4 regions of the Bacillus cereus group sp. BfR-BA-01360 genome follow, and region 2 is predicted to be linked to each of the others. Evidence: predicted binding sites of a transcription regulator. Region 2 holds the regulator's gene; each other region holds the start of a gene.

Region 1 (3,207 bases), on a different contig from region 2:
CATTCTTTCGTTCACGAAGCGTGAAGCTTTATCATCAGCATATTCTTCTGGATTGGTCATACGTAAATAATAATTCAGTGCAGGACGACATTTAGAGCAGCCATCTTCCTGTACGAAACCAAGGACGTTTCGCACTTCTTTTGGCGATTTTAACGCTTTCTCATGAATAGCTGCGACAACTTCATCACGTGATAAAGAGGTACAACCGCACATACCAATTGATTGAGCAGAAGGATCAAAATGATCGCCCAGTGTATGGGATAAAATTTGCTCAACGATTGGGCGGCATTTCCCACATGAACCAGCTGCTTTTGTGCATCCTTTTACTTCTTCAAAAGTAGTTAACCCTTGCTCCAAAATGGCTTGAACAATGGTTCCTTTTGTAACACCATTACATCCACAAACGGTATCATCAGCACTCATACTTGCAACATCAAGCCCGCTCTCTTCACCAGCTTTATGAAGAAGGGAAACGGCTGTATATTCTTGTATGTCTTCTTCTTTTTGTAACATGCGGAATAGACGTGTGCCGTCTGCAGTATCACCGTATAAGACAATCCCGACAACTTTATTGTCGCGAAGGAAGACTTTCTTATAAGAACGTGTACATTCATTAAAGATAGAAATGGCTCTTGTTTGATCGTCTTCATAGATTTGTCCAGCAGAGAACAAGTCACATCCGGCTACTTTAAGCTGCGTACCAACGATGCTCCCTTTATATTTATCTGTCTGTGTATTTGTTATATGTCTTGCTAATACAACTCCTTGTTCATATAAAGGAGCTACAAGTCCGTAAGCAATTCCGTTATGTTCGGCACATTCGCCAACAGCATAAATTGCGCTGTCTTCTGTTTGCATATAATCGTTAACAACAATTCCGCGATTAACAAGTAACCCAGCGTCTTTTGCTAATTGAGTATTAGGACGTATCCCAACGGCCATTACAACTAAATCGCATGGTACAACATCGCCATCTTCAAACTGAATACCTTCTACATGGTCTGTGCCTAAAATTTTTACGGTTTTCTTTTGCATAAGAAACTTCATGCCTTGCGCTTCTAAGTCCTCACGTAATAATGAAGCTGCTTTCGCATCAAGTTGTTGCTCCATTAAATGTGGCATTAAATGAACTACATGTACATCCATTCCTAGGTCAATGAGACCTCTAGCAGCTTCAAGGCCAAGTAGTCCTCCACCTATCACAACAGCTTTTTTGTATTGTTTAGCAGCATTTATCATAAATTGTGTATCTTCAATGGTGCGGAAACCCGTTACTCCCGGCAGATTCGAACCTTCAATCGGCAGAATGAAGGCACTAGAACCTGTTGCAATAATAAGTTTGTCATATGTAACAATACGCTGTTTTTCAGTAACAACCATTTGTTTTTCCCGATTAATCGTAATTACCTTTTCATTTGGATAAAGTGTAATGTTATTTTCTTTATACCAACTATATTCATTTATGATGATATCTTTTGTAGTAGTTTTTCCTTGTAAGACGTGAGATAGCATAATGCGATTGTAGTTTGGGTGAGGTTCATCACCAAAAATAGTAATATCATAAAGATCTGGTTGTTGTTTTAAAATTTCTTCGATACATCGTATTCCAGCCATACCATTTCCGATCAGGATTAAGCGTTTTTTCATATTCATTTCCCCTCTTAAATGTGAAATGTTTAACAATTTTTTATACCTATAGTATAGATTTTCTGGAAAATAGAGGATGTGACATTAATCACAGTTTTTACAGGTTCACAAATTGTTAAAAATCATATAAAATCCGAATTGGATTCTTACAAAAATGTAAGAGAAATGTAATAAGGTGTGATGGCGGGATCTAGTCTATCTTTTTAAAATAAATATATAGAAAAACTGCGCATATTGCGTGGAGGAGGAGTCAACCTTGCGGTGGGAAGTATTAAAGAAAAAAATTATTATCACTATAATTGCACTGGCGGCTTTGTTAATACTCTTATCGCCAACAAGACTGGGACCAGTAATTGATAAATATAATCCATTTTATAAGACGAAAGAATACTATACTGTTGTGAATGATATTGGTCAACATATCGGTGATGGATGGTATGAATATGAGTTTATTGCTTACGATGAAAAGGGAAGAGAGAAAACGATTATTAAAAAGGTTAACCATATGTTAAAACGAAATGAACCGTTGAAGATCTTTGCAAAAGGAAGTTACGGTGAGTCAATTGTAGAAATTGAACCACAAGATATCCCTGTGCAAGCTAGAACGAAGTTGATGGCGGTGAACTAAAGACAGCCTGCCCGAAGTTGGATAGGTTGTTTTTAGTTTAGAATAATGATGTATCAGGACACCTTAATTAGTGATAGAACCTTACTATTCTAAAATAGTGGAATAAGAATTAATTTAGCTTCTGAAAAAATATATCAATACAACAATATACTGGCAATGAAATAGGAACTTTACTATAATAGCAACGTTGCACTTTTAGGAGGTGGAAGGTTGGGAGCATATTTATTACCTATTCAAACAGCATTTATCACATTTCCGATCGCTGGTTTTCTATTATTAATTCCTTTTCTAATTTGGCAGTATCGGAAACATGGTTATATTCATTACTTTCGCATGTTTATTTTATATTCCTTACTATTATATTGTATGGCGGCATATTATTTAGTCATTTTACCGTTTCCAAGTACATTTGATACGTGTAGTATGCAGCGCCCAGGAACGCAACATTATAATTTAGTACCATTTACATTTGTGAGCGATTTTCTAAAAGAAACAAACGTGATTTGGAATCAACCAGCTACGTATCTCGCTGCATTAAAAGAGCGCAGTTTCCTACAAGCGGCATTTAACGCCATTTTATTATTACCACTAGGAGTGTATTTGCGTTATTATTTCCGACGGAATTTTATGCAAACGTTGTGTATTGTCTTTTTAACTTCTCTATTTTTTGAAATTACGCAAATCACAGGGTTTTATGGTATGTATAATTGTCCATATCGTTTATTTGATGTAGATGATCTCATCTTAAATACAACGAGCGGAGTTATTGGTTTTTGGATTGCGCCGCTATTTGTATACTTTTTGCCAGATATGCACCGCTTAGATGAAAAAATTGACTTGCAAAATAAGCCTGTTCGGATGACGCGCCGTGTATTAGCTCTTTGGCTAGATTGGCTTATTCTTGGAATGGTATCAGGGCTATTAATTGGACA
Region 2 (3,207 bases):
GGCGCGTGCAATGTTCTTTTGAACAAAGTCTTCAAGTTTTGCGATCTCTTCTTGTTGTTTCTCGTAGCGTTTCATTTCTTGCTCATATTGTGCAGCTTTTAACTCTAAATATTTACTATAGTTGCCAACATATCGTCTACTTTCTTTATTAGAAATTTCATATACTTGAGTAACAAGTTTATCTAAAAAGTAACGGTCATGAGAAACGATTAAGATCGCACCAGGATATCCTTGTAAGTATTGCTCCAACCACGTTAATGTATCAATATCTAAATGGTTGGTCGGTTCATCTAATATGAGTAAATCAGGGCGCGTTAATAATAATTTTCCAAGAGCTAATCTTGTTTTTTGTCCACCGCTTAATGTGGAAATGGTTGTTTGGTGTGTTTCAGGTGGGAAACCGAGCCCGCTTACAATTGAGCGAATATCAGCTTCATATTGATAACCACCTTGATTTTTATAATCTAACTGTAGTTGATCATACTCACGAAGTAATTTTTCGTAGACGACAGCATTTGAGAAGTTTTCTTCTAATCCCATCTCATGCTCTAACCTTCGCAGTCTTTTCTCCATTTCCTGTAAATGTGTGAAGACAGTTAGCATCTCATCCCAAATTGTTAAAGAAGTTTCTAATCCAGTATTTTGAGCTAGGTAGCCAATTGAAACATCTTTCGGCTTTATTATTTCACCGCTATCATAAGACAATTCTCCAGCGATTATTTTTAATAATGTAGATTTTCCAGCACCGTTTCGGCCGACTAGTGCAATACGGTCTTTTGTTTGAACTTCCAATTTAATATGAGCTAGAATTGTTTCAGCACCATATAATTTTGAAAGCCCATTCACTTGTAATAAAATCAATGTTTTCACCTCAAATAAATTCTTAACTTTGCCAAGTTTATATTTCTCAATCATACTAAAAATAGTGTATAGTTTAAAATAAAGAGAGTTTTTCTTTCTTTCTTTATTATACAAGGAATGTTATAAGTGCTAAACTTTTGTATTTATTCCAAGTATACGAACAAAGATAGGAAGAGAGGAGAGGTTATATGGATCAGCAAAAGATTCCGCAGGCCACAGCCAAAAGATTGCCTCTATACTATCGATTTATCCAAAATTTATCTCTTTCTGGTAAGCAACGTGTTTCATCAGCAGAATTGAGTGAAGCGGTGAAGGTAGATTCCGCAACAATTCGAAGAGATTTCTCATATTTTGGAGCGTTAGGGAAAAAAGGATATGGATATAATGTAAACTATTTATTATCATTTTTCCGTGAAACGCTTGATCAAGATGATATAACACGCGTGGCACTTATTGGAGTAGGGAATTTAGGGACCGCTTTCTTACATTACAATTTCACAAAAAATAATAATACGAAAATTGAAATGGCATTTGATGTCGATGAAGAGAAAGTGGGAAAAGAAATCGGAGGAATTCCTGTATATCATTTGGATGAATTGGAAGAGCGACTAACGAATGATATACAAGTGGCAATACTAACAGTACCTGCTAACGTTGCACAAGCTGTAGCAGATCGATTGGCTTATACAAGTGTACACGGTATTTTGAATTTTACACCGGCACGGTTAAATGTATCAGAAAAAATAAGGATTCATCATATTGATTTAGCAGTAGAATTACAAACGCTTGTTTATTTTCTGAAAAATTATCCACAGTAAAACGCAGAGGAATCCCTCTGCGTTTTACTGTTTTTTCTTTATGAATTTAACTAAAATCAATCGAAGTGCTAGATTAAAGTCAATTGTTGCCATAGCAGCGAACAGTATTGTCCAGATGTTCCAAACAGTATCTGTTGCTTTCATGATAGCAAAGACTACAAAGATGCAGCCAAGAAGGAAATATAGTGCTGCCATGAACAAAGGTGAATTTCTCATGTTAAAAATCCTCCGATAAAGCCTTGCATTTTTTCAGCTTGTTTCATTAGCTCTTGTATTTGTTCGTTATTACTTACGAAAACTTGAACTACTGCGACTACTGTATTCATTCCAACATGAGCCATAATCGGAACGATAATTCGACGCGTTTGCACATATAAAAAGGCAAACACAAGGCCCATAGCAGTGTATATTAATAAGTGTGTAAAATCAAAATGGATAGCAGCAAACACAAGCGAACTAATAATTGCTGCGATAAAGAAGTTGAACTTTTTATATAATGTACCAAATAAAATCTTTCTAAATACAATTTCTTCTAAAATAGGTCCTATTATTGAGATAACAATAAGGAACCATGGAGTCGTTCTTGCAATTTCCATTAAATGTGCGGTATTTTCAGAGCCAGGCTTAATACCTAGTACATGCATCTCGATGACACCTGCAATTGTTTGAGCAAAAAATGCCATAAAGAAGCCAATAAAAATCCAACCAATTGTCGCAGGGATATTCGAGCGTTTTGTATCCAAATGTCTATCGCGAATATCGGTTCTAAGTAATAACAATACAATACATAATGCGATAAAGAAGCTAATAATAGCCCAATGACCGGTTAGAAGTTGAATTTTTTCTTCACCTGTAAATCCTCTATTATCGTATAGACCAGTTTTTGCGAGAAGGGGCAAGCCAATGATTCCTGATAACTGCATAACAATGTATGTAACGACAATCCACCAATATTGTTTTTTCAAGTGGGATAACCATCCTTTCTAATTTTATCTTATGAGATCAGGCCGGATTACATGTAATCAGCCAGTCGAATATTATGTAAGTACTGCTTTTATGAAAAAATTTTATTTAAAAATAAAATAGGAGACAGGAAAAAGGTGTTCGAATAGAGAAAACAACTTATGGTATCTTTCCTATTGTAACATACGATAGGTAGAAACGTTGATTCATATATAGAGTTCTATAAAAAATGATGCTTTGTAGAAAAGTTTATATCGTGATTTGAGAAAAAATTATGATTTTTTTACTTGCAAAAGAAATTGAGATTATTTATTATTATAAGTGTGTTAGCACTCGGTAGACTTGAGTGCTAATAAAAGAATTTACATAGAAAAATGAGGAGGTTATTGTTCATGCTAAAGCCATTAGGTGATCGCGTTGTAATTGAACTTGTTCAAGCGGAAGAAAAAACAGCAAGCGGTATTGTATTACCAGACACTGCAAAAGAAAAACCACAAGAGGGTAAAGTTATTGCAGTAGGTACTGGGCGAGTGCTTGAAAATGGTGAGCGTGTTGCTTTAGAGGT
Region 3 (3,207 bases), on a different contig from region 2:
TGTTGTTTGCCCTTCACATCATCTCATCTATTGAAAAGAAGATGAACGTCATCATATAAAATGCTTCCCGCGTTTAAAGTACTGCAAAGCTCCTTATTATATACAATAAATCAAGGTAATAAAAAGAAAAACAATACCATCTTTTCAGATGAAGATGGCATTGTTTTTTACTTCTTCTTATTCAATTCCGTCTCAGCCAAGAGCGGTAATATATTATCAAAAATATGAGTATTGTTATCTTTTCCGGTTACATAGCCACCGTAAAATCTGCTGAATACACTATCATTTCGAAATTCATTCATCCGCGCATACAATGTTTTCGCAAACTCTATGTCCCCTGTTTTCAATACATATAAAATTGTTAATCCATATACAGCTGGTGATTCATAGTCAACTGCTGGCTCTCCTGTTTCTAAATGATAACGACCGTATAACTTTCCATCTTGCTGGAATTTCTTCTTAATAAATGCAAAATAAGCCTCTGATGTAATTCCTCCCAAACTACGGTGATATGCTGCATAGGATTGATCAATTAAGTTTACAATCTTGTCATATCGAAATGTACCATCTTCTTTATATTCTTTTGGAAATGCCCAATTCTGTCGCGGGTAATCTGCTAAAAATTGAACGATTTCTTCATAATGCGTCGCTGAAATTTTTCCATATTTCTTCATATAATAAAAAGCATGTGGATTTATATAAGATGTCGTTAAAAAGTTATTTTGTATGCGATTGTCCGCATCATAATAATCAACATACTGCTTTCCTCTTTTATTGAAACGAAGTACAGCATCACTCAATTGATCAGCAAGACGCTTATAGCGTTTTTCTTTATACATATCATATGCACGATATAACTGCTCGATAATGCGTAAATCATCAATAAGTGCATTTGTTGCGGATTGCTTTTTCCCCATTTCAGAAATTTTCCATAAAACAATATAGTCTTTCTGTATGAAATAATTTTGAAGCACCTTTAATTGCTCGTCAAACAACGATTGATCATCTTGATCAAGAGCATATTGTAGCCAAAGCCCCGCTGATTCTGACAATGCTTCGCGGCCAGTGGCCTCATTCTTCCCCTCTTTTGGATCAGATATCCGATATGTCGCAATTGAACCATTTTCGTTAAACATATGCCTCAAAATAAAGTGCTCAGTCCGGTTCCCTTGGAATGCAGTCAAAAAAACTAATCCCCCCAACAACAATAACACAATTATTCCAGTCCAAATGTACAGGCGTTTGTTCAAATTCTCTCACCTCCTCAATCAGATTAACCGTAATTGTATAGGAACATACATGAACGAAAAATCTTTATACTATATTTTTTCAATTAAGATAAATATTCGTGAACCGACTAAATACTTATTAAAAAAAGCCTGTCCAAAAGTTATACTTTTAGACAGGCTCTTCCTTACGCTTTTTTTGTAGGTCTATATAATGATTGTACAAGATGGTCATATTCTTTCCGTGTAATCTCTTTATTATATAATTTTAGTAACAAGTCTTTATGTTTTTTTGAAAACGCCATTTTATTAATGACCTCAGGATACATAAAACATCTCCTCCGTTTCATATGAACTTCTTTACTCTATTTGCTTCAGCTGACTCCTAAAACAGAACCTATGTTCGCAAAAAGAATTATAAAAGATTTTGTTCTAAAACACAAACGAAATGTTCCTTTTCTTTTTTCTGAATTTTTCAACATAATACTATCATATTCATTTTTTAAAATACAGATATATTCTAAGATTTTTTGAATAAATTTACCAATCCAATCAGAAAATAATGGCAAAAATGTAGAGGAGTAGAATTATGGATACTGTTACATTATCACGGGCTTTCTTTGGATCATCATTAGCATTCCATATCATTTTTGCAACGCTTGGAATCGGGCTTTCTTTAATGATTTTCATCAGTGAAGTATTATACCACTTAAAAAAAGATTCCGATTATGCCATCATGGCAAAGCGTTGGACAAAAGCTTTCGCTATTCTTCTTGGCGTGGCGATTCCGACTGGAACAATTGTAGGTGTACAAATTTCACTTCTTTGGCCTGGATTCGCGAAAATTGTCGGCCAAGTTATTTCCGTTCCCTTTCAGATTGAAATTTTCGCCTTCTTTTTAGAAGCTTTATTTATGTCTATTTACGTATACGCAGCGGATAAATTACCTCCAATGATGAGACTTGTTTCGCTCTTTCTTGTCATGCTTGGTGCGACTGCTTCCGCTGTATTAATTACATCAGCAAATACATGGATGAATACACCAGCGGGATTTTCTATGAATCCAGATGGTTCTGTCTACAATGTAAACCCTTGGAAAGCTTTCTTTAACCCAAGCTTTTTCACAAGTTCCTTTCATGTCGTAATTACAGCTTATGCAACAGGTGCAGCTGTTATTGCGGCGATTGGGGCTTTTAAATTATTAAAAAGAAATACGAGCAAGCGAGAAATTGTCTATCATAAGAAAGGGTTATTTTTAGGACTTGTCGTCACGTGTATAACAGGAGCAATTATGTGGATTTCTGGGCACGAATCTGCGATTGCCTTACATAACCATTCACCAGAAAAATTAGCAGCGGCAGAAGCTTTATTTGAAACGACATCACATGCGCCCCTTGCGATTGGTGGATTTGTAGATTCCGCAACCAATAAGCTGCGATATGCGTTAGAAATTCCAAATATGCTGAGCTTATTAGTTGGCCTCGATCCTAACACGATTGTAAAAGGGTTAAATGAATTCCCACAGGAAACATGGCCCCCATTTTATACACACACCTTTTTCAACTTAATGGTAGGTTCAGCTGTATTTACTTTTGCAGTTGCAGTAATCGCACTTCTTTACTGGTACTTTATTTATCGAAAGAAAGGCGCACAATTACCAAAATGGTTACTATGGGCTACTGTTGCATGCGGACCGATTATGATGCTTGGCATTGAATTTGGGTGGATCTTTAGCTGTAGCGGCCGACAACCTTGGACTATTTACGGCATGCAGCGGACCGTTGACGCGGCCACACGTGCCGATTTCGTTGGACCATTATTCATCTTATTTATTATTTTATACATTGGACTCGGTCTTTTAACTATTGTTGTACTTCGAACATTCTTTAAAAGACATCCATTAAAAAATGATTTACACCCGCAAGGAGGAGACTCGCATGCATGAAGCTAGTATTGCCATCATCATCTTATGGGCTCTTAT
Region 4 (3,207 bases), on a different contig from region 2:
TTTTCTTGCCATGCTGGTGTAAATGGAATCGAATCATGAAAGTCTTTTGGTTCTTGGCCGCCAAGTCCACGGTTTACGCCGTAGTTAGCTAATGTTAAGTCGTACACAGTTGTAACGAAAACATCACCATCTCGTGTTTTCATTTTCTTCACTGGAATTGTTCGTTCTAGTATTTGATTCCCTTCATCAGAGAAGTATGGAATCTGTACAGTACCAATGGCATCTTCCATGCCAAGTAAAGAAAGCCGCGGATTAATTTTTTCTCCCGTTTGCTCATCTTCTAAGCGCAAGTTCCATTTCTTCTCATTATCCCAGCGAGAGCCCATTGTACCGTGAGGAATAGCAAAATCATTCGTGTTATCCTTCCAAAGAACAGGCTTCCATTCGCCAAGCTTTGTTTCACGGCCAATATCATTTGCATGTAAGAACCGATCTGCTATGAATTGGTCTCCTTGCTGTTTTAATGTGACGAAGAACGGGAAATCAGTATATTGTTTTGCATAATTTGTGAAGTATTCTACTTGTTTGTCCACATAAAACTCTTGTAAAATGACGTGCCCCATCGCCATCGCAAGTGCGCCATCTGTCCCTTGTTTTACGCTCATCCAGTCATCAGCAAATTTTGTGGATTCAGCAAAGTCAGGACTTACGGAAACAACTTTTGTTCCTTTGTAGCGTACTTCAGCTAAGAAGTGCGCATCTGGCGTTCTGGTCATTGGAACGTTTGAACCCCATGTCATAATGTAACCAGAGTTATACCAATCACTACTTTCTGGTACATCTGTTTGATCACCCCAAATTTGTGGGGAAGCAGGTGGGAGGTCAGCGTACCAATCATAGAAGCTGAGCATAGGTCCACCCATCAGCTGCATAAAGCGGCTACCAGCAGCATGACTTAACATAGACATGGCTGGAATTGGTGAGAAACCAACGTTTCGATCGGGACCATATTTCATTACTGTATATAGTAAGGAGGTTGCAACAAGTTGCAATACTTCATCCCAGTTCGCACGAATGAATCCACCTTTACCACGTGCACTTTTATAGGTGCGAGCTTTTTCAGGATTTTCTACAATGCTTTTCCAAGCATCTAATGGTGATGTATGATTTTGAAGTTCTTCCTTCCACATATTCCAAAGGACGCCGCGTACATATGGATATTTCACGCGAAGTGGACTATAAATGTACCAAGAAAAACTTGCGCCGCGTGGACAACCCCGAGGCTCAAAATCCGGCATATCAGGGCCAGTAGTTGGATAATTTAATTCTTGTCCTTCCCAAGTTACAATTCCATCTTTTACATAAATGTTCCAACTACAAGAGCCAGTACAGTTTACTCCATGTGTAGAGCGGATGACTTTATCATGTTGCCATCTTTTGCGATAGACGTTTTCCCATTCGCGATCTTCGTATGTTTCTTGTGTATGGTTCTCGTTATATCGATCTATTGGCGAAAAATATTTTAACCGTTTCATGAATGCTGAAGATTTCTTTTTCATACTGCTCACTCCTTTATTACCTCTCATTTTCTTATCTTCACTATAAGAGGAGGGAATAAATAGGGATGTGATATCTATCACAGTTCAACAGATTGTCAAAAATCATTTCGTAAGAGTGTGGTGTTTTTCACATTTCATCATGTGTTTTTCGTGTAGAGTGAAGGAGAAAAGAAAAAGTAGCCTCTCACATAGAGAGACTACTCAATACTACAAATAGAAGAGGGACAATCTTCACAAGAAATTTCACATTTTAAAAATTGTAAATTATGAATTGTAATTTTTCCTTTCTGAATAGAAAGGATTCCTTGTTTTTTTAATTCATTTAACATACGGTTGACACTTTCGCGTGAAGTAGCACAGAAGTTAGCAAGCTCTTGGTTTGTTAAAGGCAAATCAATCAAGATCCCATTTTCTTTTAAAATACCGTAACTATTTGTCATGCGAATGAGCGTGGAATATAAAGCACCTTTTTTTCCATGCAATACTAAATCACGAAATTTTGTTTGCATTCTTCTTAGATGTTCACTAATCCATTTCATAAATTCAAATGCAAGAGCTGGCTTTTGAAGCAATGCTTTTTCTAAGGCATCTCGTTTTATTACACCAATCTCAACTTCTTCGAGACATTTTGCATTTAATAAATACTTTGCATGATCTGCAAATAGTGTTAATTCTCCGATAATATCATCCTTTGAACAAATGCGAAGTGTTAATTCTTGTCCATCAGCGCTAATTTTACTAATTTGTACTTTTCCAGATCGAATGATATAGAGTTCTTTTGCTTCTATACCTTCTTGAAAAATATAGCTTCCTTTGCTGACGTTCATTTTATATTCAACAGATGCAAGTAGTTCTTTTAAATCATTTGATAATGCCGTACGATTTGTCACAGCAATCACCTTTCTTTTTCGAGCAGTCTATCCTTTATTGTGAGTATAAGTATGATGAAAATGCAAGTAATATTTCCTGTATAATATAAAAAAGTAGATGTTTCATGCAAACACCTGTTTAAGTATAATAATATAGGAAGTCCTTTATTATTTAATCTATTTTTTTGATACTCGTTTTTTTAGTATGCTTATTTAAAAAAGTAACGAAAACTTTTAGTAGTGGATGACTGATAAGGAGAACCACTATAATCATGATTTGATTCAATAAATAGACAGTATTCACCTTGAGACAGTTTGTTTCAAGGTTTTTTTATGGGGAATTTTTCTTTCAATGTGAACAAATTACGAACGGATTTGTGAAGAATTTTTGAATGGCGCATATGATGTGAGAAATATCACAACAAATATTAGATTACTTGATTATGATGAAGGCAAATAAAATATGGAAAGCAAACAAAGAACATGAGCTAAAACATCACAGTTCAAAAATATATTATAATAGAATGAAGAAAGATATGAATGAAGCAAAAAGGAGGGGTGACGATGCACGAGAAGGTGAGGGATTCTTTCGGGCGCCCGCTTCAAGATTTACGGATTTCAGTTATAGATCGCTGTAATTTTAGATGCACGTACTGTATGCCGGCTGAAGTATTTGGACCAGATTATGCTTTTTTACAAGAAGAATTTTTACTTACATTTGATGAGATTGAAAGATTAGCAAAATTATTTGCTGGCATAGGTGTAAAGAAAATTAGACTTACAGGTGGAGAACCATTACTTCGAAAAGATTTACCGAAGCTGATTAAGCGTCTAGCAAG

What was found. The regulator Rex, encoded in region 2, represses fermentation and respiration genes when NADH is low (regulators of the CRP and FNR family bind a similar motif). The targets are predictions, from matches to a motif close to TTGTGAAATATTTCACAA.
Region 1: the regulator Rex is predicted to act here: its motif matches at 1,666-1,683, upstream of nirB (nitrite reductase large subunit NirB).
Region 3: the regulator Rex is predicted to act here: its motif matches at 1,691-1,708, upstream of MR056_RS06565 (cytochrome ubiquinol oxidase subunit I).
Region 4: the regulator Rex is predicted to act here: its motif matches at 1,615-1,632, upstream of MR056_RS11005 (nitrate reductase subunit alpha).

What each region holds. Positions count from the first base shown of each region.
Region 1 is NZ_JAKUFV010000021.1:35,054-38,260, reverse strand. It holds gene nirB (nitrite reductase large subunit NirB) at 1-1,647, opposite strand, end outside; gene MR056_RS16905 (YxeA family protein) at 1,904-2,275, shown strand; gene MR056_RS16900 (VanZ family protein) at 2,486-3,207, shown strand, end outside.
Region 2 is NZ_JAKUFV010000037.1:8,227-11,433, reverse strand. It holds gene MR056_RS20850 (ABC-F family ATP-binding cassette domain-containing protein) at 1-861, opposite strand, end outside; gene MR056_RS20845 (redox-sensing transcriptional repressor Rex) at 1,050-1,679, shown strand; gene MR056_RS20840 (YdiK family protein) at 1,704-1,895, opposite strand; gene MR056_RS20835 (CPBP family intramembrane glutamic endopeptidase) at 1,892-2,644, opposite strand; gene groES (co-chaperone GroES) at 3,035-3,207, shown strand, end outside.
Region 3 is NZ_JAKUFV010000005.1:21,155-24,361, forward strand. It holds gene MR056_RS06555 (hypothetical protein) at 168-1,250, opposite strand; gene MR056_RS06560 (hypothetical protein) at 1,415-1,555, opposite strand; gene MR056_RS06565 (cytochrome ubiquinol oxidase subunit I) at 1,816-3,171, shown strand; gene MR056_RS06570 (cytochrome d ubiquinol oxidase subunit II) at 3,164-3,207, shown strand, end outside.
Region 4 is NZ_JAKUFV010000009.1:112,905-116,111, forward strand. It holds gene MR056_RS11005 (nitrate reductase subunit alpha) at 1-1,499, opposite strand, end outside; gene MR056_RS11010 (Crp/Fnr family transcriptional regulator) at 1,697-2,389, opposite strand; gene moaA (GTP 3',8-cyclase MoaA) at 2,933-3,207, shown strand, end outside.